Regions from separate parts of the Variovorax sp. UC74_104 genome, predicted to be linked through region 2. Evidence: predicted binding sites of a transcription regulator. Region 2 holds the regulator's gene; the other holds the start of a gene.
What was found. The regulator sigma-54, encoded in region 2, starts transcription at its own class of promoters, with help from an activator protein. The targets are predictions, from matches to a motif close to TGGCANGNAANCTGCTTT.
Positions count from the first base shown of each region.

Region 1: the regulator sigma-54 is predicted to act here: its motif matches at 12,317-12,334, upstream of ACHMXA_RS22550 (DUF2126 domain-containing protein).

Region 1 covers NZ_CP171978.1:4,803,825-4,818,498, reverse strand. Annotated here, with positions in the region: gene ACHMXA_RS22590 (GMC family oxidoreductase) at 1-757, opposite strand, end outside; gene ACHMXA_RS22585 (hypothetical protein) at 1,136-1,915, shown strand; gene ACHMXA_RS22580 (hypothetical protein) at 1,912-2,910, shown strand; gene ACHMXA_RS22575 (nucleotidyltransferase family protein) at 2,882-3,463, opposite strand; gene ACHMXA_RS22570 (RidA family protein) at 3,469-3,927, opposite strand; gene ACHMXA_RS22565 (transglutaminase family protein) at 3,924-4,892, opposite strand; gene ACHMXA_RS22560 (basic amino acid ABC transporter substrate-binding protein) at 4,926-5,753, opposite strand; gene ACHMXA_RS22555 (circularly permuted type 2 ATP-grasp protein) at 5,881-8,649, opposite strand; gene ACHMXA_RS22550 (DUF2126 domain-containing protein) at 8,713-12,243, opposite strand; gene ACHMXA_RS22545 (DNA internalization-related competence protein ComEC/Rec2) at 12,385-14,674, shown strand, end outside.
Region 2 covers NZ_CP171978.1:1,370,057-1,384,730, reverse strand. Annotated here, with positions in the region: gene ACHMXA_RS06565 (YceI family protein) at 1-357, shown strand, start outside; gene ACHMXA_RS06560 (YceI family protein) at 437-1,084, shown strand; gene ACHMXA_RS06555 (hypothetical protein) at 1,095-1,463, shown strand; gene ACHMXA_RS06550 (LysE family translocator) at 1,504-2,148, shown strand; gene ACHMXA_RS06545 (phospholipase D family protein) at 2,159-3,733, opposite strand; gene rpoN (RNA polymerase factor sigma-54) at 3,860-5,449, opposite strand; gene lptB (LPS export ABC transporter ATP-binding protein) at 5,471-6,265, opposite strand; gene lptA (lipopolysaccharide transport periplasmic protein LptA) at 6,262-6,987, opposite strand; gene ACHMXA_RS06525 (thiol:disulfide interchange protein DsbA/DsbL) at 7,140-7,787, opposite strand; gene ACHMXA_RS06520 (SPOR domain-containing protein) at 7,945-8,721, opposite strand; gene argS (arginine--tRNA ligase) at 8,733-10,418, opposite strand; gene ACHMXA_RS06510 (hypothetical protein) at 10,550-10,894, shown strand; gene ACHMXA_RS06505 (spermidine synthase) at 10,985-13,021, opposite strand; gene ACHMXA_RS06500 (DUF2214 family protein) at 13,029-13,481, opposite strand; gene ACHMXA_RS06495 (LysR family transcriptional regulator) at 13,543-14,469, opposite strand; gene ACHMXA_RS06490 (Bug family tripartite tricarboxylate transporter substrate binding protein) at 14,512-14,674, opposite strand, start outside.

The DNA of each region.
Region 1 (14,674 bases), 3.0 Mb from region 2:
GCGCGAAGAGGGTGTCGGTTTCGCCGTCGCGGCGTATCTCGACGCCGGTGGCGCGACGCTCGTCGAGCAGCACGCGCTGGGCCTGTACGCCGGTCATCACCGTGAGGTTGGAGCGCGCGTTCATCACCGGGTGCAGGTAGGCAGCCGCCGCGGAGCAGCGCTCGCCGTTCTTCGTGCCGCCGTGGAACTGCGTGACCTGGTAGAGGCCGGCGCCTTCCTGGCGCACGCCGTCGTTGAAGTCGTCGTTGCGCGGAATGCCGCATTCCATGGCCGCGCGCACGAAGGCTTCGCCGATCTCGTGCGGCGACTGCTGGTCGGCCACCTGCAGCGGGCCGCCGGCGCCGTGCATCGCGCTCTCGCCGCGCTGGTTGCCCTCGGCCCGTTTGAAGAAGGGCAGCACGTCGTCGAAGGACCAGCCGGTGCAGCCTGCGCGCTCCCAGTCGTCGTAGTCGTCGGGATGGCCGCGCACGTAGAGCATGGCGTTGATGGCGCTGGAACCGCCCAGGCAGCGCCCGCGCGGCTGGTAGCCGCGGCGCCCGTTCAGGCCGGGCTGCGGCACGGTCTGGTAGGCGTAGTTGTTGATGCGCGGCCGCCCCGAGATCATGGCCGCCGCGCCGGCCGGTGCCCGCACCAGGATGCCGCGCCCGTCGCCGCCGGCCTCGACCAGGCAGACATGCACGGCAGGGTCTTCGCTGAGCCGCCCGGCCAGCGTGGCGCCGCCGGAGCCGCCGCCCACGATCACGTAGTCGAACTCCATGATGTGTCTTCCTCTGTGTTGTCTCGGGTCCCGGTCTTTGCCGGGCGTGCGGCTTTATAACCGCATCTCCGGGGGCGTGGGCAGTGAGCGGGCGCCTTCCTGTTCCTGGAGAGCGAGTTGTCGCAGTGCAGTCGTGCGGCCCTTCGAACGCCTTCTAGAATCGTCCGCGCATTTCCCCTCGCGGCTGTACGCAGCCCGCCCGGAGCGCAACGCTCCCCTTTCTACTTTTCCCCCTTGATGCCTTTCAGATTCCGACTTGCTCTTTCTTCTGTTTTCCTGGCTCTTTCCGTTTCCTGCGTCACCTCTGCCTGCGCCGCATCCTCCGCGCCCCAGCTCGTGCTCGTCCCCGAGTCCGAGCGGGCGCCGGAGGCAGCGCGGGTGCCTGCGCTCGACCGCGCCGTGACCGCCTTCGCCGGCCTGGCCTCCGGCTCCTACTACTGGCCTGAAGGCCTGCTGGCCGAGCAGCTGATCGCGGGGCTGGCATCGTCGCGCCATCGCCGGCAGCAGGCAGTGGCCGGCGGTCGGCGCGTGCTGTCGTCCTACCGCCTGCCCAACGGCGGCGGCGAGCGCGCGGCCCTGCTGGTGGATGACCGCAGCGGCGACGTGCTCGCTGCTGCGCTGGCGCATCGCGAGTGCGGCGTGGGCTCCTCGACAAAAGGCTGCCGCGACGACCAGCATGCCGTGCTCTCGATCTTCCTGCGCCCCGGCATCGATCGCGCGCAGGCACAGCCGCTGCTCGAATGGAGCCGCACGGTCCCGAACGAAGACCTGGACTCCGGCGAGGAAGAGAAGTTCGAGAAGACCGAATACACGACGATGGACGCGGCCCACACCAAGGCCTTGCCCGTGGTGCGCCCGAAGGGCTTCGCTGCGCAGGTGCCGCTGTACCCGAGGGCGGTGATCTATCGCACCGGCCAGGATGCGCTGAGCGACAAGAAGGCCAGGCGCGTGCTGCGCCTGCAGACCGTCGACAGCGTTGCGCAGGTGCTCGCGTTCTACAAGCAGTTGTCGCCGCCGCTCGACGGCATCGAGTCGGAAATGGACGGCGCTTCGGGCTACGTGCTCGGCAGCCGCAACGGCATCGCCTTCTCCGTCAACGCAAAGCCGCCGCGCGACATGCCGGCCATCACCAACATCGAAATCGAGATTGCCGAATGAGCGCGCTGATTCCAGGAAAGACTTTGGCGGTGCTGCTGCTCGCCTGCGCGCTCGGCATGCCGGCGCATGCGGCACCTGTCACGACCGAACTGCCTCCGCCCCGCCTGAAGCTCAGCGAGCAGCCGAAGATCCGCAGCGCCGTGATCGCGATGGTCGGCTATGCGCGCGGCAGCTACACCGATGGCGACAGGCTCATTGCGGCGCAAGTGCTGGACGGCATGCGCTCGCGCTTCGACGTCACGCGCACCGTATGGCCCGACGGGCGCACGGTGATCGCGTCGGTGAGCGGCGAAGGCCACGGCGAAGAGCGCTCGGCGCTGCTGCTCGACGGCGAAGGCCGCCTGCTGGCGCTGGGGCTGGTCAACGGCCACTGCCGCGAGTCCACCAGGCGCGACGAGCCCAAGGTGTGCAACCCCGACCCGCAGGCCGTGCTGACGATCTTCCACCCCGCCGACGCCAAGCCATCGGATGCCGAACCGCTGATCGCGTGGGCCAGGACGCTGCCTTCGTACCACGCGCTCATGGCGCAGAGCGACGATCCCGCGGAAGCCGCGGCCGCGCAGAAGATCGCGAGCGTCGAATACATCGCGGGCCAGCCGACGGCGCCGGGTTGGCGCGATGCGCAGTTGCCGGCGGGCTTTCCGGCTTCGCTGAAGCCGTTGCTGGTGCAGGCGGCGGAAGTGAACAGCACGGCCAGCGCCGGCAAGGTCGTGATGCCCAAGGGGCTGGCCGGCTTGCCGATGTACACCGATCGCGAGAACGCCCGGCTCAAGGGCGCACGCTGGCCCGATGCCGAGGTGACGCTGCGCAGCTACGCGCCCTTCGACGATCTGCTCGCCACCTACCGCGAACTGGCTGCGGGAGCGACCGTGGAGGCCGACAACGGCGAAGCCGTGCTCAGCGGCACCGACGGCGTGGGCCGCTACACCGTCAGGCTGCGCGACGCGAAGGAAACCGGCGTGTTCATCACGGTGTCGAGCTGGAAGCGCAAGTGACGATGCGCAGCCACGGCCAGCGGGCCTGGTAGTCGAGCGCCTTCACGCGAAACATCTCCGGCATCGGCAGCAGCGGGTTCATGCGCAGGATGCCGGCGGCCAGGTCGCCGAGCCCGTCGGGCGCGTAGAGCGAGCCGTCGGCCAGGTCGAGGCCCACGCGGGTGCAGGCGATGAGGTATCGGTCGATGCCTTCTCGCGCGGAGCGCAGGCGCGGGTAGGGCGCCTTGAAGCGCTGTTCGTACCAGAGATGCACGCGGGCCTGGTTCTTGACCTCGATGGCCGCGCCGAGGTCGACGGTGGCTTCGCGCACGCGGCGGATGACGGCGTCTTCGGCTTCCCACGACAGGTCGCTGTCATCGAAGTAGAAGACGTCGTAGTCCTTCACGCCCCAGCCCGGCGGGCGGCCAGCGGTGTGGTTCCAGGCGGCCTGGAAGATGCAGCCGGCCGTGAGGAAGCCCTGCTGCAGCCCGAGGCGGGGAAGGCGGTCTGCCAGCGCCGCGTTGACGGGGTCCTGCATCGCCTGCGCGATGAGGTTGTCGGGCGTCGGCGCCAATGCGGTCAGCCGATCTCGGCGATCAGCTCGATCTCCACGCACGCGCCCATCGGAATCTGCGCCACGCCGAAGGCGCTGCGGGCATGCGCGCCCTTCTCGGGACCGAAGACTTCGGCGAAGAATTCGCTCGCGCCGTTGGTCACCAGGTGCTGTTCGGTGAAGGTGCCGACCGAGTTCACCAGGCTCATCACCTTGACGATGCGCTTGACCTTGTTCAGGTCGCCCACGGCCGCGTGCAGCGTGCCCAGCAGGTCGATGGCGATGGCGCGGGCGGCCTGCTTGCCTTCTTCGGTGCCGATGTCGGCGCCGAGCTGGCCGGTCCAGACCTTGCCGTCCTTCTTGGCGATGTGGCCCGACAGGAACACGAGGTTGCCGGTCTGCACGAAGGGCACGTACGCGGCGGCGGGGGCTGCGACGGGCGGAAGGGTGATGCCGAGGCTGGAAAGTTTGTCGTAGACGCTCATTGGGACTCCTTGTCTTGGGAAGGCGATTGTGTCTGTGTTTGCGGCAGGCCATCGACCACTTCCCCCACCGGCTGCACGGTCACGCCGACGCTCAGCGTGTGCCTTGCGCCGCCATGGAGTACGCCGCGCATCGGCGAGACGTCGGAGTAGTCGCGGCCGATGGCCAGCGTGACGTAGTCCTCGCCGGGCTGGCGGCCGTTGGTGGGGTCGAAGTCGACCCAGTCGCCGGGGCTGCCGCCGGTGCCGTCGTCCTCGCCGGGCAGGTACACCGACACCCACGCGTGCGAGGCGTCGGCGCCCACCAGCCGGGGCTGGCCGGGCGGCGGCTGCGTCAGCAGGTAGCCGCTCACGTAGCGCGCGGGCAGGCCCATGGTGCGGAAGCACGCGATCATGATGTGGGCGAAGTCCTGGCACACGCCCTTGCGCTGCGCGAGGGCCTCGACGGCGGGGGTGTTGATCTCGGTGCTGTCGGCGTCGTAGGCGAAGTCTTCGTAGATGCGCTCGGTGAGGTCCATCGCCACCTCGAAGGTCGGGCGGCCGGGAATGAAGCTGGCGCGCGCGTAGGCCACGAAGTCGTCGTGGCGCGGCACGTAGGGCGAGGGGAAGACGAACTCCGACGCCGCGTCGAAGGTGGCGTCCTTGCGGAAGCGGAAGCGCTCGCGCACGGCCTCCCACGGCAGGTCGCGCGCCACGGCGGGCGAGAGCCCCGGCTGCGAGGTCTCGACCACGCTCTCGGCCGTGACCACCAGCTTGTCGTGCGTGGCCTCCAGCGCGAAGAACGCGCGCGTGTTGCCGTACAGGTCGGCCTGCTCGCTGCGCTGCGCGGGCGCTGGCTCGATGGAGAGCTTGTGGCTCACGAGCTTCTGCGAACCGGTGGCCAGCGGCTTCAGGTGCGCGAGGTGCTGCGCCGTCTCGACAGGCGGCGAGTATTCGTAGCGGGTTTCGTGTGTGACGTGCAGCAGCATGGCCGGTGCCCTCGGGTGGCTTGCGTCGTCCGCCTACTTCGACTCGGAGCCGAAGTACGAGGCGTAGATCTTCGCGTAGGTGCCGTCGGCGCGGATCGCCTCCAGGCCCTGGTTGATCTTCGCGAGCAGTTCGGCGTTGCCCCGCTTCACGGCAATGCCGTACTTCTCGACCGGGAAGCTGGTGTCGCTCACCGTCTTGAAGCCGCCGGCGGTGTTGTTGGCGAGGTAGTGCACCACCACGCCGTTGTCGGCCACCACGGCCTGCACGCCGCCGGCTTCCAGTTCCTTGAGCGCCAGCGGCGTCGACTCGAAGCGCTTGATGGCGGTGCTCGACTTGCCCAGCAGCTTGCCGACCACCTCGTCGCCGGTGGTGCCGTTCTGCACGCCGACCTTCAGGGGCTTGAGGTCCTCGAAGCTCTTGATGGGCGCGTCGTTGCGCACGGCGATGAGCTGGCGCGCGTCGAAGTAGGGCTGCGAGAAGTCCATCGTCTGGCGGCGCTCGTCGGTGATGGTGATGGCCGACACCAGCAGGTCGCGGTCGCCCTGGTCGAGCGAATTGAAGATGCCTTCCCACGGCGTGTTGACGAACTTCACCTCGAAGCCGGCCTTCTGAGCGACCGCCTTCACCACGTCGATGTCGAAGCCCACGATCTCGCCCTTGTCGTTCTGCGATTCGAAGGGCGTGTAGGCGGCGTCGGTGCCCACCACGAGCACGCGCGCGGCGGCGGGCGCCGGCGGTGCCGCAGAAACGGCCGGTGCCGATGCGGGCTCCTGCTTGCCGCAGCCGGCGATGGCCAGGGCCGCGAAGACGCTCGCGGCGGTGAGCGCCAGGCGGCGGTCGATGGTGATATGGCGGGGCATGGCGGTGGTTCTCCTTGAACTTATCGTGGAACGCCGCGGAACCGGCTGTGCCGGGCCGCAGGCGTTGCCCCCGGCGAGGGGGTGTGCGTAGCGACACGAAGTGCGCGAAGCATGGGGGAGTACCTGTTCAGGCTCCGACCGAGCGCAGCGACTCCGAGGTCAGCGTGAAGTAGCGCGTGCCGATGGCGTCGGACACGTGGTAGGCCGCGGTCTCGCAGCCGGCGAGCAGCTTCATCAGCTCCGGGTAGTCGGTGTCGGGCCCGGCGGCGCAAAGGTGCTCGAGCGTCCAGCTTGCAGGGTCGGGCAGCTCGTACGAAAGAGCGGTCAGCTTGCCCGGCGCGCTGCCGGCCAGCCGCGCGATGCGCCCGCGCAGGGTCTGCGTGACCCAGGCCAGCGATCGCGGGTTCTCGGCGTCGAGCACCAGCAGGTCGACCATGGTGGCGACGTCGCGGCGCTGCTGGTAGCGGGCGTGGAAGGTGATGGTGCTGTCGAAGAGTGCCACCATGGCCTCGAAGCCGCTCACCTCGTGCACCGCGCCGTTGTCGAAGCCGGCCTCCAGCGCGTTCGCGAGGAAACCCAGCCGCTCGATGTGGCGGCCGATGGACAAGAGCCGCCAGGCGTCGTCGCGCGTCATGCGGTCGGTCTGGGCGCCGGTCATGGCGGCGAGCGCGTTGCTGGCGGATTCGAGGGCGCGCAGCGCGGCGCTGGCGGCGAAGCTGCCTTCGTCGGCCTGCTCGGCGCAGCGGCGCAGGAAGTCGGCCTCGGTGCGCTCGATCTGGTTCCAGGTGTCCTGCGACAGGCGCTCGCGCACGGCGGCTGCGGCCTGCCGGATGCAGCGCAGGCTGAAGCCCACGCTGCCGCCGCGGGCCACGTCGCCCAGCTCGGCGATGAGCGCGCGCTCGAACACGCGGCGCGACTGCGGCGCGCTCGGCACGCCGGCCGGCACCAGCGCATTGCGCAGCGCCATGCGGTGCAGCCATTCGAGCAGCGGGCGCGAGGACTGGTCTTCGCTGCCCAGCAGGCTCAGCGTGAGGCGGGCGAGGCGCACGGCGTTCTCGGCACGCTCGGTGTAGCGGCCGAGCCAGAACATGTTTTCCGCAGCGCGGCTGGTGACCGGCGCGCGGTGCCGCGCGAGCGATGCCGGCGTGCTGTGCGGCTGCAGCAGCGTGGTGCGGTCGACCTCGCCGTGCGTCTGCACCCACACGTCGGCGCTGCTGCCGCCGCGCTGCATCGACGCGAACTGCGCATCGGGCTCGGTGAGCCGCGCCAGCCCGCCGGGCAGCACGCGCCACGACTGCGCGCCGTCGCTCACCGCGAACACGCGCAGCATCACCGCGCGCGGCGCGATGTGGCCGGGGCCCATGTCGTTGGCCCAGGTGGGCATCTGCGACAGCGCCATGTAGCCCTGCACGGTGTGGACGTCGCCCTCGCGCACGATGCGGCCGGCCCATTCGTCGAGCTCGCGCCGGCCGAGCTGGCTGCCGAGCACCGCGTCGAAGCTCGCGCGGCCATCGAATCCGGGGTAGGTGGGCTTGATGGCGCAGTCGCCGAGCTGCGGCAGCACCGACTCGAGCGCGGCGCGCTCGCCGCACCACCAGGTGGGCAGGGCGGGCAGCATGAGCTTCTCGTCGATCAGCCGGCGTGCCAGCCCCGGCAGGAAGCCCAGCAGCGCGGGCGACTCGAGAAACGCCGAACCCGGCATGTTGGCCACCAGCACGTTGCCCGCGCGGATCGCCTGCAGCAGGCCGGGAACGCCGAGCGTGGAGTCGGGGCGCAGCTCCAGCGGGTCGAGGAACTGGTCGTCCAGCCGCTTGATGAGGCCGTGCACCGGGCGCAGGCCCTGCAGCGTCTTCAGGTAGAGCCGCTGGTCGCGCACCGTGAGGTCGCTGCCCTCGACCAGCGTGATGCCCAGGTAGCGCGCGAGGTAGGCGTGCTCGAAGTAGGTCTCGTTGTACGGGCCGGGTGTGAGCAGCGCGATGTGCGGCGGTACGCCGGCCGGGCACATGCGCTGCAGGCCTTCCATCATGGCGCTGTAGGTGGCGGCCAGGCGCTGCACGTGCAGCGCCTCGAAGGCCTGCGGAAACTGCCGCGTGATGGCGAGGCGGTTCTCCAGCAGGTAGCCCAGGCCCGAAGGCGCCTGGGTGCGCTGCGAGACGACCCACCAGTTGCCGTCAGGGCCGCGCGCGAGGTCGAAGGCGGCGATGTGCAGCCAGGTGTCGCCCGGCGGCTTCACGCCGTGCAGCGCGCGCAGGTAGCCGGGATGGCCGCGCACCAGCGCCGGGGGGATCAGACCCTCGGCCAGCAGCTGCTGCGGCCCGTAGGCGTCGGCCATCACGCGGTCGAGCACGCGCACGCGCTGCAGCACGCCGGCCTCGATCTGGCTCCAGCTCTCGGGCGAGACGATCAGCGGGAACAGGTCGAGCGACCAGGGCCGCTGCGGGCCGTTGGCGTCGGCGTACACGTTGTAGGTGACGCCGTTGTCGCGAATCTGCCGCTCCAGGCTGGCCGCGCGCCGGGGCAGGTCGTTGAAGCCGCCCGGGCCGAGTTGTTCGAAGAAGGCGTTCCAGGCGGGGGTGAGCGAGGGCTGCTCGCCGGCGGGGGCCTGCGTCTGTGCCTGGGATTGCCACTGGGACGCAGCTTGGGAGGACGCCTGAGAAGAGGGTTGGGAAGAGCCCTGGGACTGCGATTGCCCAGCCGCCGCATCGTAGAGCTGCGGGGCGGCCGGGGCCGGAGCCGCCGAAGGCCCGGGCGCCGGTCGGACGGGCACCGCCGGCGTGGCCCGCCCGCGCAGTTCGTCGAAATGGCCGGGCAGGGCAGGCGGGGCGAGCGCCGACGCCAGGGCCGCCGGAAATTCCAGTGCCTGGGCGTCGAACAGGGATTCGTTCAAAGGTTCCACAGGGGGTGAATTGTCACACTGCCGTCACGGGGTGGCCGTTCGGGCAGTGTGACGGATGTCCCCTCAGCGCCGCAGATCGAGCGTGAACGGGAATTCGCGGCTGCCCGGCAGCTCGATGGTCGCCGGCGGCGTGCGCAGCAGGCCGGGGGTGTGGCCGGTGCGGGTGAAGCGCGAATGGCGGCGGCTTTCGGCCTCGTAGGCATTGACCGGGAAGGTCTCGTAGTTGCGTCCGCCCGGGTGGGCGACGAAGTACTGGCAGCCGCCCAGCGAGCGCTTCATCCAGGTGTCGACCAGGTCGAAGGTCAGCGGCGCATGCGCCTTGATGCTCGGGTGCAGCGCCGAAGGCGGGTTCCAGGCCTTGTAGCGCACGCCGGCCACGAATTCGCCGGTCACGCCGGTGGGCTGCAGCGGCAGCACCTTGCCGTTGACGGTGACGACGTGGCGGCTTTCGTTCAGCCCGGTCACGCGCACCTCGATGCGTTCCAGCGACGAATCGACATAGCGCACCGTGCCGCCGGCCGAGCCTTCCTCGCCCATCACGTGCCAGGGTTCGAGCGCATTGCGCAGCGAGAGCTCGACGCCCATGGCCTGCATCTGGCCCACCAGCGGGAAGCGGAACTCGAAGTGCGGCGCGAACCAGTCGGCGTCGAAAGCGAAGCCGGCCTGGCGCATCTCGCTGATGACGTCGTCGAAGTCCATCTTCACGAAGGTCGGCAGCAGGAAGCGGTCGTGCAGCTCGGTGCCCCAGCGGGTGACGGGTGCCTTGTAGGGCTCGTCCCAGAAGCGGGCGACCAGCGCGCGAATGAGCAGCTGCTGGGCGACGCTCATGCGCGCATGCGGCGGCATTTCGAACGCGCGCAGTTCCAGCAGGCCGAGGCGGCCGGTGCTGGAGTCGGGCGAATACAGCTTGTCGATGCAGAACTCGCTGCGGTGCGTGTTGCCCGACACGTCGATCAGGATGTTGCGCAGCGTGCGGTCGACCAGCCATGCGGGCATGTTCTGGCCGTAGATCTCGCGATTCTTGGCGATTTCCTTGAGCGCGATCTCCAGCTCGTAGACCTGGTCGTTGCGCGCCTCGTCCACGCGCGGGGCCTGGCTCGTCGGGCCGATGAACATGCCCGAGAACAGATAGCTCAGCGACGGGTGGTTGTGCCAGTACAGCAGCAGGCTGGCCAGCAGCTCGGGCCGGCGCAGGAAGGGGCTGTCGGCCGGCGTGGCGCCGCCCAGCACGAAGTGGTTGCCGCCGCCGGTGCCGGTGTGGCGGCCGTCGGTCATGAACTTCTCGGCCGACAGGCGGGTTTCGAAGGCGGCGTTGTAGAGGAACTCGGTGTGGTCGACCAGTTCCTTCCAGTTGTGGGCCGGGTGGATGTTGACTTCGATCACGCCCGGGTCGGGCGTGACGGCCAGCATCTTCAGGCGCGGGTCGCGCGGCGGCGGATAGCCTTCCATCACGATGCGCACGCCCAGGTCGCGCGCTGTGGCTTCCACGGCCGCGACGAGGTCGAGGTAGTCCTCCAGGCGCGCGAGCGGCGGCATGAAGACGTAGAGCACGCCCGAGGCATTGCCCTTCTTCTCGGCGGCAGGGCCGTTGGCGCGTCGCGGATCGCGCACTTCGACGCACAGCGCGGTGCGGGTGATCCAGTGGGCCGATTCGCCGCGCCGGGGCTGGCGGGTGGCGGTGGAATCGGCTGTGTCGTTGTCGTCCGCGGCGTCGCCTTCACCGTCGCTCGCGGCGCCCGGCGTCTGCATGCGCAGCGCGGAGGGCACGACCGGCGGCGTGCCGAAGGCATAGGGCACGGAACCGAGGTCGGCTCCGACGCCGCCGCCCGCTTCACCCGTGCCGCCCACGCCAACGGCGTAGCGCGCGCGGTAGTCGGCCGAGCTAGGCAGCGCACCGCGCGGCGCGGTGGGATCGCGTTCGATCAGGTAGGGATAGTCGCCCTTGCTGGCCCACGGCTGCGAGTCGAGCGGCAGGCGGTAGCCCATGGGCGAGTCGCCCGGAATGAGATAGAGCCTGTCGTCGCGCAGGAACCAGGGGCCGGTCTTCCAGGCCGGGCCCGAGAGGGCGGGAGCATCACCGTTCGCATTGCCGGGCTCGATGGGCAGCATGTAGCCGATCACCGCGTCGAGCTTCTGCGTGAACACGCGACGCAGGCGCACGCGCTCCAGCTCGTCGTCGAGCTTCGAGTCGAAGGGGTCGACGTTGACGGGCAGGCGGCGTTCGCGCCAGAGGTAGTAGTAGATGTCCTCGTAGCCCGGCTGGATGTAGCGCTCGGTCAGGCCGAGCTTGTGCGCGAGCAGGTTCGTGAAGCGGCGCGCGTCCTCGCTCGTGTAGTGCGTGGGAAAGCGCTCGTCGGCGAACAGGTCGGGGTCGTGCCACAGCGGCTGGCCGTCGGCGCGCCAGAAGATCGACAGCGCCCAGCGCGGCAGCTGTTCGCCCGGATACCACTTGCCCTGGCCGAAGTGCAGGAAGCCGCCCTTGCCGTATTCGGCGCGCAGCTTGTGCACGAGCTCGGTGGCGTAGCCGCGTTTGGTGGGGCCGAGGGCGTCGGTGTTCCATTCGGGCGCGTCGCGGTCGGTGGTGGCCACGTAGGTGGGCTCGCCGCCCATGGTCAGGCGCACGTCGCCGGCCTTCAGGCGCGCGTCGACCGCATCGCCCAGCGCCAGCACGTCGGCCCACTGGTCTTCGGTGTAGGGCTTGGTGACGCGCGGCGACTCGTAGATGCGCGTGACCGTCATCTCGTGGCCGAACTCGACCTCGGATTCGTCCACGCCGCCCTCGATGGGGGCGGCGCTCGAAGGCGTTGGCGTGCAGGCCAGCGGGATGTGGCCCTCGCCAGCCAGCAGGCCCGAGGTGGCATCGAGGCCGATCCATCCCGCGCCGGGCAGGAACACCTCGCACCAGGCGTGCAGGTCGGTGAAGTCGACCGTGGTGCCGCTGGGGCCGTCGAGCGCCTTCACGTCGGGCGTGAGCTGGATCAGATAGCCCGAGACGAAGCGCGCGGCCAGCCCGCAGTGGCGCAGCAGCTGCACCAGCAGCCAGCCCGAGTCGCGGCAGGAGCCGCTGCCGTTGGTGAGCGTTTCTTCCGGCGTCTGCACGCCGGGCTCCATGCGGATCAGGTAGTTGACGTCCTTCTGGACCTGCTGGTTGATGCCGACCAGGAAGTCGATGGTGCGCTGTTCCTTGCGGTCGATCTTGTCGAGGTAGGCCTGCAGCAGCGGCGTGACCGGATCGGCCACGAGATAGGGCGCCAGTTCCTCGGCCTGCGAGGGCTTGTACTTGAAGGGGAAGTTCTCGGCCTGTGGCTCGAGGAAGAAGTCGAAGGGGTTGTAGACCGCCATCTCGACCACGAGGTCGACGGTGACCTTGAACTCGCGCGTTTTTTCGGGAAACACGAGCCGCGCCTGGTAGTTGGCGAACGGGTCCTGCATCCAGTTGACGAAGTGCTCGGCCGGCTCGACCCGAAGCGAATACGAGATGACGTTGCTGCGGCAATGCGGCGCGGGCCGCAAGCGCACGACCTGCGGGCCCAGCTGCACCAGGCGGTCGTACTTGTAATGGGTGACGTGGTGGAGAGCGGCGTGAATGGACATGCGTTTTTGTGTGCAGTACTGGCAGATTGCATCGAGAAGATGTCTCTGGTGAGACGCATACTAGCCGAGATGCTTAGCAATTAACGCGCCACTGAGCGTGAGTCTGGGGAGGGTTTGCATCATGGTTTCGGGAGTTGTCCGATGACGCGGAATCGCGCGTCTCGCCGGGCCGTGGGCGCCGCCGGCGCGTTCGCGGCGCTGGGCGGTTCGCTGCTGGGAGCGGCCTTGCAACTGCAGCAGCCGATGCTGTGGCCGGCATGGGTTTATGCCGGTTTGCTATGTGCCGCAACGGCCGGCATGTGGTGGCGGCTGCCGCCGGGCAGGTTGCTCCTGTCGATCGCCCTGGCATGCGGGGCGATGGCCGGCTCGGGGCTCGCGGGATGGCGTGCCGTAGCCTATGCCGAAGGTGCGCTGGCCCCCGAGATCGAAGGGCGCGACCTGCGCGTCACGGGTGTCGTTGCGGAGATGCCCCAGCGCAACGAGGCCGGCACGCGCTTCACGCTGGATGTCGAGTCCGCCCGATGGGCCGATGCCGGCACGCAGGGCCTGCCCGCCGTGCCCGATCGCATCGCGCTTGGCTGGTATGCCGAGGGCTCCAGCCTCTGGAGCCGCTCATCCCGGGTCGCCACCGACGTCGCCTCGCTGCACGCGGGCGAGCGCTGGAGCCTGACGGTGCGGCTGAAGGCGCCCCACGGCAACCGCAACCCGCATGGCTTCGACGGCGAACTCTGGATGTGGGAGCAGGGCCTGCATGCCAGCGGCCATGTACGCAGCGGCACGCGCGACGTGGCGCCGGTGCTGGTGGGCTCCACCTGGCGGCACCCCATCGAGCGGGCTCGCGAGGCCGTGCGCGACGCCATCTTCGAGCGCGTGCCCGACCGCGCCCGCGCCGGCGTGATCGCGGCCCTCGTCACCGGCGACCAGAACGCGATCGACCGCGCGGGCTGGGATGTGTTCCGTGCCACGGGCGTGGCGCACCTGATGTCGATCTCGGGCCTGCACGTCACGATGTTCGCCTGGCTCGCCGCGCATGGGGTCGGCCTGCTCTGGCGCCGCAGCGCCCGGCTGATGCTGCGGCTGCCCGCGCAGCAGGCGGCGCTGGTCGGCGGCGTGCTGCTGGCTGCGCTCTATGCGCTTTTCAGCGGCTGGGGCGTGCCGTCGCAGCGCACGGTGTGGATGCTGGCTACGGTCGCGCTGCTGCGCCTCACCGGGCGGCGCTGGCCCTGGCCGAACGTGTGGCTGCTGACCGCCGCCGTGGTGGTCGCGCTCGATCCTTGGGCGCTGATGCAGGCCGGCTTCTGGCTGAGCTTCGTGGCGGTGGGCGTGCTTTTCGCGACCGATGCCGGAATGCCGGGTGAGCGGCAGGCAGGCGCGGCCGCTCGGCTGCTGCGCCTCTTCCGCGAGCAATGGACCATCACGCTCGCGATCACGCCGCTGAGCCTGCTGCTGTTCCAGCAGGTGTCGCTGATCGGGCTGGTGGCCAATGCGGTGGCGATTCCCTGGGTGACGCTCGTGATCACGCCGCTGGCGATGCTCGGCGTGGCGGTGCCGCCGTTGTGGGACGTGGCGGGCTGGGCCGTGCATGCGCTGGCGCTCCTGCTGCAATGGCTGGCCGGCCTGCCGCATGCCACGCTGTCGATGGCGGCGCCTCCGCTTTGGATGGCCGGCTGCGGCGTGGGCGGCGGCGTGTTGCTGGCGATGCGGCTGCCATGGTCGCTGCGCAGCCTCGGCGTTCCTCTGCTCCTGCCGGTGCTGCTGTGGCAGGCACCGCGGCCTGCGGTGGGTGAGTTCGAGCTGCTCGCCGCCGACATCGGCCAGGGCAACGCCGTGCTCGTGCGCACTGCCACGCACAGCCTGCTCTACGACGCCGGCCCGCGCTACAGCCTCGAGAGCGACGCGGGCCATCGCGTGCTGGTGCCGCTGCTGCGGGCCTATGGCGAGCGGCTCGATACGCTGGTGGTGAGTCATCGCGATGCCGACCACATCGGCGGCGCGCCCGCCGTGCTCGCGATGCAGCCCGGGGCCGAACTGCTGAGTTCCATCGAGGCGGCGCATCCGCTGCAGGCGACGCGCGCGGCAAGGCGATGCGAGGCTGGGCAGTCGTGGACCTGGGACGGCGTGCGCTTCGAGGTGCTGCATCCGTTCGAGAGCGACTACAGGAGCTTCACCAAACCCAACGCCGTCTCGTGCGTGCTGCGCATCGACAACGGACGCGCGGCTGCGCTGCTCGCCGGTGACATCGAGCGGCTGCAGGAAACGGCGCTCGTCCTGCGCACGCCGCAACTGCTGCGCGCCGACGTGCTGCTGGCGCCGCACCATGGCAGCAAGACTTCCTCGGGCGAAGCCTTCCTCGACCAGGTCCGGCCGCGCATCGCGCTCGTGCAGGCGGGGTACCGCAACCGCTTCGGCCATCCGGCCCGGGAAGTGGTCG
Region 2 (14,674 bases):
ACGGCCAGCGCCGGATTCGGCGTACCGATGAGCGACGCCGAACTGCCCAGGCAGCCCTGGTTCGACGCCGCGCACTTCCCGCAGGCCAGCTTCCAGTCGAGCGCCATCAAGGCGCTGGGCGAAGGCAGGTTCGAGATGGCGGGCAAGCTCACCATCAAGGGCATATCGAAGAACGTGACGGTGCCCGTCAGCATCGCGCCGGCGCCCGGCGGCAACTACTCGGTGGCCACCGGAAGCCTTACGATCCAGCGGCTCGACTACAAGGTGGGCGACGGCGAATGGACCGACACCTCGGTGGTCGGCAACGAGGTGCAGGTGCGCTTCAGGTTCACGCTCGCGGGGCTCGGACCCCTGTGAGGCTGGAGCCCTTTCCCTCCTCGTGCGGACATCCCGGATTTCTTCTTTCCTCTCTTTCATGACTCAGGCAGACAACGCCATGAAAAAGCTCCTCCTCGCCGCGGCCCTGTCGGCCGCCGCATTCACCGGCAGCGTCACGGCGCAACAACAGGCGCAGCTGCCCTCGGAATTCGCGCCGGCGGCACCCGCCAAGCCCGCGGGCGGCCCGGCCAAGAACGCCAACTACGTGATCGACCCGACCCACACCTTCGTGATGTACGAGATGGGCCACTACGGCACCACCACCAACCGCGGCCGCTTCAGCACCAAGGACGGCTCGGTGCAGATCGACGGCACCGGCACCAGCGGCAAGGTCGACATCACGATGGACATCAGCTCCATCAACACCGGCGTCGACCTGCTCAACCGCCACGTGCAGAGCAAGGACTTCTTCAACGTGGCCGAGTTTCCGACCGGCCGCTTCGTGGCCGAGCGCATCGAGTTCTCCGGCGACAAGGTGGTCGACGTGCCCGGCAAGCTCACGCTGATGGGCCAGACGAAGCCCGTGACGCTGAAGGCCGTGCGCTTCAACTGCTACCTGAGCCCGCTGATCAACCGCCAGGTGTGCGGCGGCGACTTCGAGACCACCGTGGAGCGCAGCGACTGGGGCATCACCTGGGGCCTGAACTTCGGCTTCGAGAACAAGGTGAAGCTGCTGGTGCAGGTCGAGGCGGTCAATGTGCAGTGACGGCTGGCCCATGTTCATCCGGTTCGTGGTTGGAGGCGACGAAGAAGATCACCGGCAGCTCAGCGGGCTCGTCACCGAGACACGCATCCTGCGAGACAAGGGTGAACTCACGGCAGTGGAAGAAGAGCAGCTCGAAACGATCTACGCATGGTTCAACGCGAATCTGCCCTGCCCTCCGTTCTCGAGTGCCGGCTGGTCCAGGAACTCCGTAGCCTGGTTCAAGGACGGCGCCACGGAGTCGATCCGGCAGATGCGCAGCCTCGCGGCATTGCTGGTCCAGCATGACATCGCAGTCAGGATGCTTCGCTCGCAAAACCCAGGCAAGCTGCTGTACGAAGACCCGTTCCAGATCGTCGTCGAGGAATGGAAGAATTTGTGAGGCCGGGCAATCTGCGCCGGGAGACAACCAAGGAGCCTGAATGATGGACACCACCCTCGCCCTTCTCGGCATCGCCGGCGCCATGACCGTGGGCGCGATGAGCCCGGGCCCCAGCTTCGTGATGGTGGCGCGCACGGCCGTGACTTCGCGCGCCGATGGGCTCGCCGCCGCGCTGGGCATGGGCGCGGGCGGGCTGGTCTTCGCGATCGCGGCGCTGGCGGGGCTGCAGGCGGCGTTCCTCGCGGTGCCGGCGCTGTACCTGGCGATCAAGGGGCTGGGCGGGGCGTACCTCGTGTACCTGGGCGTGCGCATCTGGCGCGGCGCGCGGCAGCCGCTGGCCGTGGCACAGGAGCCGGGCAGCCCGCAAGGGCCGCAGGGACGCGGCCGGCGCACCTTCCTGCTGGGCCTCGCCACGCAAGTCAGCAACCCGAAGACGGCAGTGGTCTACGCGAGCATCTTCGCGGCCTTCCTGCCGCGCGAGGTGCCGCTGGTGCTGGCGCTCGCGGTGCCGGCGGTGATCTTCTGCATCGAGACGGGCTGGTATTCGATCGTGGCGCTGGCGCTCTCGTCGGCGGCGCCGCGCTCGGCCTACCTGCGCTACAAGGCCTGGATCGACCGCGCGGCCGGCGGCGTGATGGGGCTGCTGGGGCTGCGGCTCGTGTGGTCGGCCGTGCGCGGCACCTGAGGCTGCGGGGCTACAGCAGGCTCTCCGGCGTCGGCGGCGCCAGGATCTCCAGCATGGTCCGGTCCCAGAAGCCTGAATCGGGCTCCTCGGTCAGCACGGTGGCCCTGCCGTCGCCCTCGTCGCTGACCCATTCGATGCGCGACTGGTTGCTGCCCTCGGCAAAGCGCAGCCTGTAGGCGCCCTGCTGCTTGAGCACGTCGATGATCTTGAGCGCCTGCTGGGCCATCTCGGGGCTGCGGATGAAAAGGCCGATCTCGGTGTTGTACGTCTCGGAGCGCGGGTCGAAATTCATCGAGCCGACGAAAAGAATGCGCCGGTCGATCACCGCCGACTTGGCGTGCAGCCTCCCCACGGAGGTGCCGAAGAGCCCCAGCCGCACGCTGCGCCGGGTGCGGTTGGTGCTCAGCTCGTAGAGGTCGGCACCCAGCCTGAGCATGTCGGGCCGGTAGCGGCGGTAGGCGGTGTGCACCAGCGGCTCGTCGGTGGCGGCCAGCGAGTTGGTGACCACGCTGATCTTCACGTTGCGCCCGCGGATCTCGCGCATCACCTCCAGCCCCGAGGGGCCCGGGATCAGGTAGGGCGAGACGATGGTCACTTCCGAGCGGGCGCGGCGCATCTGCTCGACCACGTTGTAGCGCACGCTGTCGACGTCGAGCAGCGGCACGCCGCCGTAGGAAGCGGTCTTGCCGATCACGCGCTCGGGCGAATCGGCATACGCCTCGGCGGTGGTCCAGATCAGGCCGAGCTTGCCGGCGTCCAGGTCTTCGGCCATCGGGCTGTAGCCCAGCAGGTCGTTGGGCGCGGGCCTGGGCGGCGGGGGCGTGGTGTCGGGGCCGGTGGCGAGCTCGAAGCGCTGCTGCAGCTCCTCGCGCGAGAGGCCGCTGCCCACCACCGACTGGATCGGCCGCACGTAGACGCTGTTCCAGTATTGGTCGAACAGGCTGCCCAGGCGGGGAATGAGCGCGCCGGTGACGAAGGTGTCGAGGTCGATGAAGTTCTCGCCCGCCGTGCGCCTGAAGTACTGGTTGCCGATGTTGCGCCCGCCCGCCACCGCCATCGCGCCGTCGGCGATGAACAGCTTGTTGTGCATGCGGCGGTTGACGCGGCTGAAGTCGAAGAGCGAGGCCGTGAAGCGCTTCAGCAGGCTGCCGCGGCCGGCCGGGAAGGGGTTGAACAGGCGCAGCTCCACATTGGGCGTGGCGGCGAAGCCCAGCAGCAGTTCGTCTTCGCCGGAGGTGTAGAGGTCGTCCATCAAGAGCCGCACGCGCACGCCGCGCTGGGCGGCGTCGCGCAGGGTGCGCAGCAGGTAGCGGCCGGTCTCGTCGTTCTCGATCTGGTAGTACTGCACGTCCAGCGTGCGCTGCGCGCGGCGGGCCAGCTGGATGCGGGTGTCGAAGGCGAAGTCGCCGCCGGGCATCAGGCGGAAGCCGCTCAGGTCGGGGTCGGGCTGCGAGGCCAGCGCGATCTTGCCCAAGGCGGTGTCGGCCGAGACGGCGATGGCCTTGGTCGGCGTGCGCGGCGCCTCGTCGGGCAGCGTGGCGCAGCCGGCGACAAACAGCACGACCATGGCGAGCACCACAGCCATGCCCAAACGCCACCCGGATCCATTCAAGGAACACCGCGGAACCGGCTCAGCCGGGCCGCAGGTGTTGCCCCCTGCAAGGGGGTTGGCGAAGCGACACGAAGTGCGCATAGCCTGGGGGTGTACCAATTACAAGGCTTTGCGCAGGTTGGCGGGCGCGATGCGCAGCGCCTCGCGGTACTTGGCGACGGTGCGGCGCGCGCACTCGATGCCCTGCTCCTTCAGCATCTCGGAGATCTGGCTGTCCGACAGCGGCTTCTTCACGCTCTCGGAGCCGACGAACTGCTTGATGAGCGCGCGCACCGCGGTGCTCGACGCATTGCCGCCGGTCTCGGTGCCCAGCGCCGAGCCGAAGAAGTACTTGAGCTCGACCGTGCCGAAGGGCGTGGCCATGTACTTGGCGGTGGTCACGCGCGAGATGGTCGATTCGTGTAGGCCCAGCTCGTCGGCGATCTCGCGCAGCACCAGCGGGCGCATGGCGAGCTCGCCGTGCACGAAGTAGCTCTTCTGCCGCTCGACGATGGCGTTGCTCACGCGCAGGATGGTGTCGAAGCGCTGCTGGATGTTCTTGATGAACCAGCGCGCCTCCTGCAGCCGCTGCGACAGCGCCTGGCTGCCCTCGCCCTTGTGCGACTTCAGCGCGCCGGCGTAGATGTCGTGCACGCGCAGGCGCGGCATCACGTCGGGGTTGAGCATCACGCGGAACTTCACGTTGGTGCCGCGGCCGGTCTTGGTGACGATCACGTCCGGAATGATGACGTTGCGCTCGACGTCGACGAAGCGCCGGCCCGGCTTGGGCTCCAGCCGCGCGATGACCTGCAGCGCCGAGCGCACCAGCTCCTCGCTGCTGCGGGTGAGCGTGGCCAGGCGCTTGAAGTCGCGGCGCGCGAGCAGCTCCATGGGCTGCTTGCAGATGGCCAGCGCCGTCTTGCGGACCAGTTCCTCTTCCTCGGTCTCGTCGTCGCTGGCCATGGCGCGCAGCTGGATGCTCAGGCACTCGCCGAGGTCGCGCGCACCCACGCCAGCGGGCTCCAGGCTCTGCAGCAGGCCGAGCGCCACCTGGAAGTGATGCACCAGGTCGTCGAACTGGTCGTTGTCGTCGCCGGCCAGGCCCGAGGCCAGCGCGGGCAGCGAGTCCTCGAGGTAGCCGTCGTCGTTGAGCGATTCGATCAGGAAGCGCAGCGCGGCGCTGTCGTTCTCGTTCAGGCGCAGGCTCAGCGCCTGGCGGTGCAGGAAGGATTGCAGCGACTCCTGGCTGCGCGCGAGCTCGGTGGCGTCGGCGCGCTCGTCGTCGCCCAGGTTGTTCTGGCGCGCGGGCGCGTCGCTGCCCCATTCGCTGTCGTCGGGCGCCATGTCGACGGTGCCGTCGCCCTCCCAGTCGGGCTCGCGCTCGGAGATCTCGGCGGCGGGGCCGTCGGAGTCAGCGGTGGAGGCGCTCTCGGCGGACGAACTCGTGCTGCTGCTGGCGGCCGGGGAGGCGAAGTCGCCCTCGCCTTCGCCGCCGTCATCGCGGGGGACCGGCGCGTCGGCCGTGTCGAGCCCGAATTCCTCGCGCGCGGCTTCTTCCGCGGTGCGCTCGAGGAACGGGTTCTCGTCGAGCATCTGCTCCACCTCCTGGCTCAGTTCGAGCGTGGAGAGCTGCAGCAGCCTGATCGACTGCTGCAGCTGCGGCGTGAGCGCCAGATGCTGCGAAACGCGAAGGGATAGCCCTTGCTTCATGGTGGAAACCGCCCCCGCGCCTTACATGCGGAAGTGCTCGCCCAGGTACACCCTGCGTACCTCGGCGTTGTCGACGATCTCCGAAGGCGTGCCTTGTGCCAGCACATGCCCGTCGCTGATGATGAAGGCGTGGTCGCAGATGCCCAGCGTCTCGCGCACGTTGTGGTCGGTGATGAGCACGCCGATGCCGCGCTCCTTCAGGAAGCTGATGATCCGCTGGATCTCGATCACCGCGATCGGGTCGATGCCGGCGAAGGGCTCGTCCAGCAGGATGAAGCGCGGCTGCGTGGCCAGGGCGCGCGCGATCTCGACGCGGCGGCGCTCGCCGCCCGACAGCGCGAGCGCCGGCGAATCGCGCAGGTGGTCGACGCGCAGGTCAGCCAGTAGCTCGGACAGGCGCTCCTCGATGTGCGGCTTCGACAGCGGCGCCATCTTGCCGTTCGCGTCGGGCTCCATCTGCAGCTCGAGCACGGCGCGCACGTTCTCCTCGACCGTGAGCTTGCGGAAGATGGAAGCTTCCTGCGGCAGGTAGCTCAGGCCCATGCGGGCGCGGCGGTGGATCGGCATGTGGGCGATCGGCTCGCCGTCGATGGTGATGTCGCCGGCATCGGCGCGCACCAGGCCCACGATCATGTAGAACGAAGTGGTCTTGCCGGCGCCGTTGGGGCCCAGCAGCCCGACGACTTCGCCCTTCTGCACGTCGAGCGAGACGTCCTTCACGACCGTGCGGCTGCCGTAGCTCTTCTTCAGGCCGCGCGCGACCAGGCGGCTGCCCGGTGCGCCGCCGGCGTCCTGGGTTCCTGCGGATTCGATCACTTGCGCGTGTCTCCCTGGTCACTGCCGAGCGTGGTGCTCGGGCGCAGGCCCTTGCCCGGTGCCGGGGTGGCTGCCGGCGGCGGTGCCTTCGCACCACCGGCCGGGGCCGAGGCGCCCGCGGCCGGCGCGGTGGCGGTTGCTGCCTTGGGGGTGAGGATGGTCCTGACGCGTCCGCCCGGCGCCGAAGCGTTGACGGCGGTGTTCGGCGGCACGGTGGAGCCGTTGACGGTGTAGGTGTCGTTGCTCTGGTCGTAGACGATCAGCGCGCCCTGGCTCTCGTCGTTCGGCGTGGCGCCGAGCAGCCGGCGCATGGTGGCGTTGCGGATGAACTTGACGTTGTCGGCGCGGCTGTCGTACTCGATGACTTCCGACTCGCCCTCGATCCATTCGTCGGGCGCGTTGCGCTTCTGTTTGTAGTAGGCCCGCTTGCCGGGCGCCGCCGTGACCACGCCGTACTGGTAGCCCTCGGCGTCCTGGCGCACGTCCAGCCGCGCGCCGCGGATGATGATCGTGCCCTTTGTCACCAAAACGTTGCCGGTGAACACGCTGGTCTGCTTCAGGTCGTCGTAGCGCATTGCGTCCGACTCGATGTTCATCGGCTTGGAGCGGTCGGCGGTCTCGGCCACGGCGCCCGACGCGAGGCCTGCCAGCAACAGGGCGCCGGCGGCCAGCTGGCCGATGCGACGCAGGAAGGAGGTGGTGGTGTAGGAGTGCAATGTCATAGAGGCACGAAACTTGCTCGGCATTGTATGCGGCTGAGTGCTTCCGCCCCGCACGCACAGATGAAAAAGCCCGCCTAGGCGGGCTTGACTTTCCTTCTGGTTTTCTCCCAGAAACACCGCGCAACCGCGCGGTACGGCTCGGCTTTTGGCGCTCAGCCCTTCTTTGCCTCACCAATGAGATAGTTCACGACCTGAAGCACCTTGGTCATGTTGCCGGCAGTTTCACCGTCGACATACCAGCGGCCGGCCACGGCCATCGCGGGCACGCCCGCCACCTTGTAGGCGTCGGTCAGCTGCGAGGCGCGCTTGGCCTTGCTGGCCACGCCGAAGGAGGTGAAGGTTTCCTTGAACTTGGCGGCATCCAGGCCGTTGGCGGTGGCCCAGGCAATGATGTTGGCGTCGCCGTTCACGTTCTGGCGCTGGGCGTGGATCGCGTTGAACACCTTCGGCTGGTATTCGTCGACCTTGCCCATGGCTTCGAGCGTGTAGTACAGGCGCTGCTTGGCCTCGACGTCGTTGCCCACGAAGGGAACGGGAATGCGGCGGAAGGCGACTTCCTTCGGAATGGTCTTGAGCCAGGCTTCCAGCGACGGTTCGAAGTCGTTGCAGTGCGGGCAGTTGTACGAGAAGAACTCGACCACCTCGACTTTGCCGGCGGGCGCGTCGACCGGCACCCGCTTGTCGAGCACCAGGTACTCGGAGCCGGCCTTGGGCACGCGCGCCTGGGCATGGGCCGGGTTGACACCCAGGGACAGCAGCCCGAGCGAGGTGGCGGCCAGCGAAAAGTCACGACGTTTCATTGAAAGAGCTCTCCAGTTATTACGGCAGACTGAGCCGGCGCGCGGCGGGGAGTTCCCCCGCATCCGGCGCGCCCGAGGCTGTGGATGGTGGCGGCAAACGCCGCGCGGCGAAGTTTGGGGGGCTATTCGTGTCGGTTGCCGGGCGGACGACGGCCGCTCAGCGCTGCACGCGGACCAGCGCCGAATCCATGCCGCCGCCGTCGAGCCGCTCCTTCAGGCGGTCGGCGTCGTCCTTCTTGTTGAAGGGACCGGCGCGCACGCGATACACGGTGCGGCCCGCCTGCTCGCGCTCGGTGACCTTGGCCTCGACGCCCATCAGCGACAGCTTGGCGCGCTGCGCCTCGGCGTCCTCGGTGGTGCGGAAGGCGCCGGCCTGCACGAAATACATGAAGGGATCGGGTCCCGAGTTGCTGCCGGCGTTGCTGCCGCTGCTGCTCGGCGCGGCCGACGCGGTGGTCGTGCTGCCGGAGCCCGAGACGCTGCCCGAACGAGCCCGGGCCAGGTCGCCCAGCGGATCGTTCGACGGCGGCAGGGCGTTGGCCTCGGCCGGCGTCGGTGCGGTGCGCGGCGGCTTGGGCGCCACCACCACGGGCACCGGCGGCGCGGTGTTCGGCGAAGCCGTGGCCGGGGCCGCGGCGGTATTGCCGGTGGCGGGCTCGCCGGTGATCGGGTTGACCGGGCCGGCCGGGGCGGCCGGCGTTGCCGGCTTGGGCGCGCCGGCCTTGCCGGCCAGCGGCGCGTTCGGGTCCCAGTCGCGGTTCTTGCGGGCTTCGGCCTCGTCCTGCTCGGCGCCGCCGCGCTGCGTCTTGGTCACGAACGGGATCGGCACCTTGGTCACGTAGACCGCGATACCCAGCGCGACGCCCAGGCCGAGCACCAGCCCGATGATCAGGCCGATGACGATGTTGCCGCGTTGACTTCTTGTCTTCTTCATGGTGAGGGGGTTCACATCTTGCTCGGCGCACTGACGCCGAGAATCGCGAGGCCATTGTGCAGCACCTGCGCGGTGGCGGCGACCAGCGCCAGGCGGGCCAGCTTGACCTTCTCGTCGTCGACCAGGATGCGCTCGGCGTCGTAGTAGCTGTGGTAGCTGGCGGCCAGTTCGCGCAGATAGAAAGTGACGTCGTGCGGGGCGAAGTCCTTGGAGGCGGCCGTCAGCATGGCCGGGTACTTGGCCAGCAGCAGCATCAGCGTCTGGGCGGCCGGGCTTTCCAGCGGCGACAGGTCTGCGTCCTTCAGCGAGGCGGCGTCGCCGCCCCAGCCGGCCAGCACCGAGCAGATGCGCGCGTGGGCGTACTGCACGTAGTAGACCGGGTTGTCGTTGTTCTTCGTCACCGCGAGGTCGACGTCGAAGGTGTACTCGGTGTCGGGCTTGCGGCTCAGCAGGAAGAAGCGCACCGCGTCGGTGCTGGTCCACTCGATCAGGTCGCGCAGCGTGACGTAGCTGCCGGCGCGCTTGCTGATCTTGACCTCCTCGCCGCCCTTCATCACGCGCACCATGGTGTGCAGCACGTAGTCGGGGTAGCCCTCGGGGATGCCCTCGCCCGCAGCCTGCAGGCCGGCGCGCACGCGGGCGATGGTGCCGTGGTGGTCGGTGCCCTGGATGTTGATGACCTTGTGGAAGCCGCGCTCCCACTTGGCGATGTGATAGGCGACGTCGGGCACGAAATACGTGTACGTGCCGTCCTGCTTCTTCATCACGCGGTCCTTGTCGTCGCCGTAGTCGGTCGACTTCAGCCACAGCGCGCCGTCCTGCTCGTAGGTCTTGCCGGCGGCCACGAGCTTGCGCACCGCATCTTCGACGCGGCCGCTGGTGTAGAGGCTGGACTCCAGGTAGTACTGGTCGAAGCGCACGCGGAAGGCCTGCAGGTCCAGATCCTGCTCGCGGCGCAGGTAGGCCACGGCGAATTCGCGGATGGCGTCGATGTCCTCGATGTCGCCGCTGGCGGTGACTTCGCGGTCTTCCGACTTGACGGTCTTCTTCGCCTTGAAGTCGGCCGCGATGTCGGCGATGTAGTCGCCGTTGTATGCAGCCGCCTTCTCGCCGCTGGGCCACTCGGCGTCGCCGGGCTTGAAGCCGCGCGCGCGCAGCTGCGTGCTGTTGGCCAGCGTCTGGATCTGCACGCCGGCGTCGTTGTAGTAGTACTCGCGCCACACGCTCTCGCCCTGCGAGGCGCGCAGGTTGCAGATGGCGTCGCCCAGCGCCGCCTGGCGGCCGTGGCCCACGTGCAGCGGACCGGTCGGGTTGGCCGAGACGAACTCGACCAGCACCTTCTCGCCGGTGGCGGGCTGTTGGCCGAAAGTATTCCCGGCCGACAGCACCTCGCGCACGATCTGCTGCTTGGCGGCCGTCTTCAGGCGGATGTTGAGGAAGCCGGGCCCGGCGATCTCGATGGCGTCGACCCACTGGGCGAACGCTGGGGTGGCGAGCAGCGCGGCGCTCAGCTCCTCGCCCAGTTCGCGGGGCTTGCGCCCCAGCGGCTTGGCGAGCTGCATCGCTGCCGTGCAGGCGAAATCGCCGTGCGCGGCCATCTTGGGCGATTCGAACGCGGCCTTGGAGCCGGCGCCGGGCGAGAGGGATTCGAGCGTGTTCGCGAGCGCCGCGAGCAGCTCCTGTTTGACCAATAGCATCCGCAAATTTTACCGGGGGCAAACCCCGGCGCAGTTGACGATGGTCATCCGATCGTTGCCTTGGCCCGTTACGATGGTCGGCCCCGAGGCGGGGAACCTGTCACAACTCAACCTAGCGAGGACATATCACCATGAAGAAGCTCCTTTCCCTGGTCGCACTGGGCATCTGCCTTTCCTTCGGCGCAGCCCAGGCTCAAGACAAGGCCCCCGCACCCGCCGCAGCACCCGCCGCTGCCGCCCCTGCCGCTGCAGCCCCCGCCGCCGGCGCAAGCTGCGAAGCCAAGGCCGTGGACAAGAACGGCAAGGCCCTCGCCGGCGCCGCCAAGGCCAGCTCCATCAAGAAGTGCGAGAAGGAAGCCAAGGCCGCCGCCGCTCCCGCCTGCGCCGCCAAGGCCGTCGACAAGAACGGCAAGCCGCTGGCCGGCGCCGCCAAGAACAGCTTCATCAAGAAGTGCGAGAAGGACGCCAAGGCCTGAAGCCATGGCGCGTCGGTGCAACGATGCATCGACATCCGAGAACAGAGGCCCGCCGCGTGCGGGCCTTTTCTTTTTCCGGGCCGTGCGGGGCTACTTCAGCGCGCCCAGCAGGTTGTTGAAGTCGTCGGTCCAGGGCCTCTGGCCCGGCTGCGTGGCGATCGGCGTCGCGCCAGAGCGGATGGGTTCGCGCGCCAGCGCCCGGGGATCGCGCGCGACCAGCACCCAGTCGGTGCGATGCAGCCAGTCGGATTGCTCCGCCAGGTCGTGCACCAGCACCGCGTGCAGGCCGCGCGCCCCGGCGACCCTGGCGATCACGGGCGCCAGCGCCAGGAAGCGGTTGGTGACGTGGAAGGCGATCACGCCGTCGGGCCGCATGTGCCGCAGGTAGGCATCCATCGCCTCGACCGTGAGCAGGTGCACCGGCACCGAGTCGCCCGAGAAGGCATCGACTGCGAGCACGTCGAAACCCTGCACCGGCTCGCGCTCCATCGCCAGCCGGGCGTCGCCCGGCACGCGCTCGATGCGCGCGGCGCTGTCGCGCAGGAAGCTGAACTCCCTGTCCGCCAGCGCGAACACCTGCGGATTGATCTCGTAGAAGCGATAGACGTCGCCGCCGCGGCCGTAGACCGCCAGCGTGCCGGCCCCCAGCCCGATCAGGCCCACGCGGCGCGGCCCGTCCGGCGCCGCCGCGATGGCCCGGCCGATGCCCGAGGTCCGGCCGTAGTAGGTGGTGAGCTCGCGCCGTCGCGCCGGGTCGAGGAACTGCGAGCCGTGCTTGACCGAGCCGTGCGCCAGCTGCCGCGTGCTGTCCGAGGGCGGATCGCGCTTCGTGTCGTACACCTGCAGCGCACCGTAGAAATTGCGCTGCAGGCTGCGCACGCCCATGTTGTCGCTGGCGATCTGCCGCAGCAGGAAGAATGTGCAGCAGGCCGCCAGCGCCACGCAGCCCACCCGCAGCCAGAGCCGCCGGCGCAGCACGGCGGCCGCCGCCAGCGCGGTCAGCATCATCCCGAACCCCAGTTCGTAGTACGCCGCCAGCACGTGCGGCGCGACCAGCCCGACCATCACCCCGCCCAGCGCGCCGCCCAGCGACAGCATCAGGTAGAAGCGCGTGAGATAGCGCGGCCCCGGCCTGAGCCTGGCGGTCTCGCCGTGCAGGAACATGCACAGCACGAACAGCCCCGACACGTACAGCGGCAGCGCGGTGCGCACGTCGGCGCCGATGGAATGCTGCAGCCCGAACGCGCACAGCAGCAGCATGGCGGCCGCCAGCGGCAGGAACAAGCCGCGCCGGTACCAGCGGTCGCTCTCGAAGCACAGCACGAAGGTCAGCAGGTACAGCGACAGCGGCAGCACCCACAGGAAGGGCACCGCGGCGACGTTCTGGGTGATGTGGTTCGTCACGGCCAGCAGCAGCCACGAAGCCAGCGCTGGCAGCGCGAGCCACAGCAGGTAGTCGGCGGGGCGCGGCGGATGGTCCGGCGCGGCGGCCTGCCCGGGCGGCTGCGGCGGCACGACCTCGGCCGGCCAGCGCCGCGCCATGTACAGCGTCGTGCCCGCGCACAGCAGCACGAACGCGCCGTAGCCCCACGACCATCCATGCGCCTGCTGCCGCAGCGTGCTGAACGGCTCGATCAGCACCGGATAGCTCAGCAGCGACAGCAGCGAGGCCAGGTTCGACAGCGAGAAGTAGCGGTACACCTGCGTGCCCCAAGGCGTGCGCGCCACCCACGACTGCACCAGCGGCCCGGTGGTGGAAAGCAGGAAGTAAGGCAGGCCGATGGTGGCGAGCAGCAGGCCCAGGATCCGCCAGGCCGGGTCTTCGGCGCCGGTCGGCTTCCACTGCGCGCCCACCACGATCGGAAGGAAGGCCAGGCTCGCGACGAGCAGCCCCACGTGCAGCACGGCCTGCGCCCGCATGCGCAGGTGGCGCGCGACCCAGTCGGAATATGCATACCCCGCGAGCAGCACGGCCTGGAAGAACACCATGCAGACCGACCACACCGCGGCCGAGCCGCCGAACCACGGCAGGATCTGCTTCGCGATCAGCGGCTGGACCAGGAACAGCAGGAACGCGCTGCTGAAGATCGTTCCGGCAAACAGGAGCTGGATGCCGGCGCGCCCCATGCCGCGCCTACTTGCCGAAGCCCCGTGCCAGGAACACCGCCACCAGCGGGATCAGCGCGATCAGGTGCGCCTGGACCATCACCAGCTTGCGGGTCTTGACGATCTCGGCCTCGGGCGGCAGCTTGCCGGTGGCGCGCAGCGTCTTGCGCCAGCGGAAGTAGGTGAGCGTCGGGAAGATCGACAGCACGCCCACGATGATGAAGAGCCCCAGCTTCACGTGCAGCAGCGGGTTGGTCCAGTAGGTGGCCGCGCCTTTCATCCCCCACCAGGTGCGCGCGATGCCGGTGGCCAGCACCGCGATGGCGGCGATGCCGTAGACCATGTCGACCTTGGCCAGCCGCTCGACCACCGCCGCGTTGAGCCACTGCACGCGGCACAGCGCGGCCTCGCTGGAAATGAAGACGACCATCGTCAGGATGGCGAGCAGGTGAAGGTACGCAAGGATGGCTTCTAGCGTCATCGGTGAGGCTTTCTACTCGTGGGTTGCAAATGCAAACAGATTGTGACGCCGACCGTGCGCCTCAGGCCCTTCCTCCCCAGAAATCCGGGTTGCCGTACTGCTCCTTGAGGAAATCAAGCCACAGCCGCACCCGCAGCGGCATGTGCTTGGCGCCCGCGAACACCGCGTAGATGCCGTTGGGCGGCGCCGCGAATTCCTCCAGCAGCGGCACCAGCAGGCCGGCGTCGATCTCGGCCTCGACCTCCCAGGTGCTGCGCCACGCGATGCCGTGGCCGGCGAGGCACCAGTCGTGCAGCACCTGGCCGTCGGAACAGTCGAGCGGGCCGCTCGGGCGCAGGTGGATCAGCTCCTGGTTGCCCTCCTCGTTGACCACGCGGAAAGCCCAGCCGCGCGTCTGCGAGGCGTCGCTCGACAGCGTGAGGCAGGCGAAGCGCGAGAGCTCGCTCGGATGCCTGGGCTTGCCGTGGCGGCGCACGAACTCCGGCGTGGCGACGCAGCGGCGGCGGTTGTCGGCCAGGCGCACGCTCACCAGCGACGAATCGGGCAGGTCGCCCACGCGCACCGCGCAGTCGAAGCTCTCGCCGGTGACGTCGACCACGCGGTCGCTGAGATTCAGCGAGATCGTCACCTCGGGGTGCAGCGCATGGAAGCGCGGCACCAGCGGCGCGACGTGGCGGCGGCCGAAGCCCGCGGGCGCCGTCACGCGCAGGTGGCCGCTGGCCTTGAGGCCGCCGGCGCTCACGCTGGCCTCGGCGTTGGCGAACTCCGTCAACAGGCGCTGGCAGTCTTCGAGGAAGGCGCTGCCTTCGTGCGTGAGCGTGATGCGCCGCGTGGTGCGCACCAGCAGCTTGACGCCGAGGCGCTCTTCCAGCGCGTCGAGCCGACGCCCCATGATCGCGGGCGCCACGCCCTCGGCCTTGGCCGCGGCCGTGAGGCTGCCGCGGGTCGCGACCGAGACGAAGGATTCGAGTTGCTTCAGGCGGTCCATGGGGCGGGAACTATATCGCCCGCCACCTGGAGAGCGCCTTTCCTATTCGGGCCGGACGCCCGCCTCGCGCACCGCCGCGCCCCAGCGCGCGTGCTCGGCCTTGATGTACTGGGCGGCCTGCTCCGGGCTGCCGCCCACGGGCGCGCTGCCCTCGGCCAGCAGCTGCGAGATGGTCGCGGGCTTGGCCAGCGCCTTGTCGACGGCG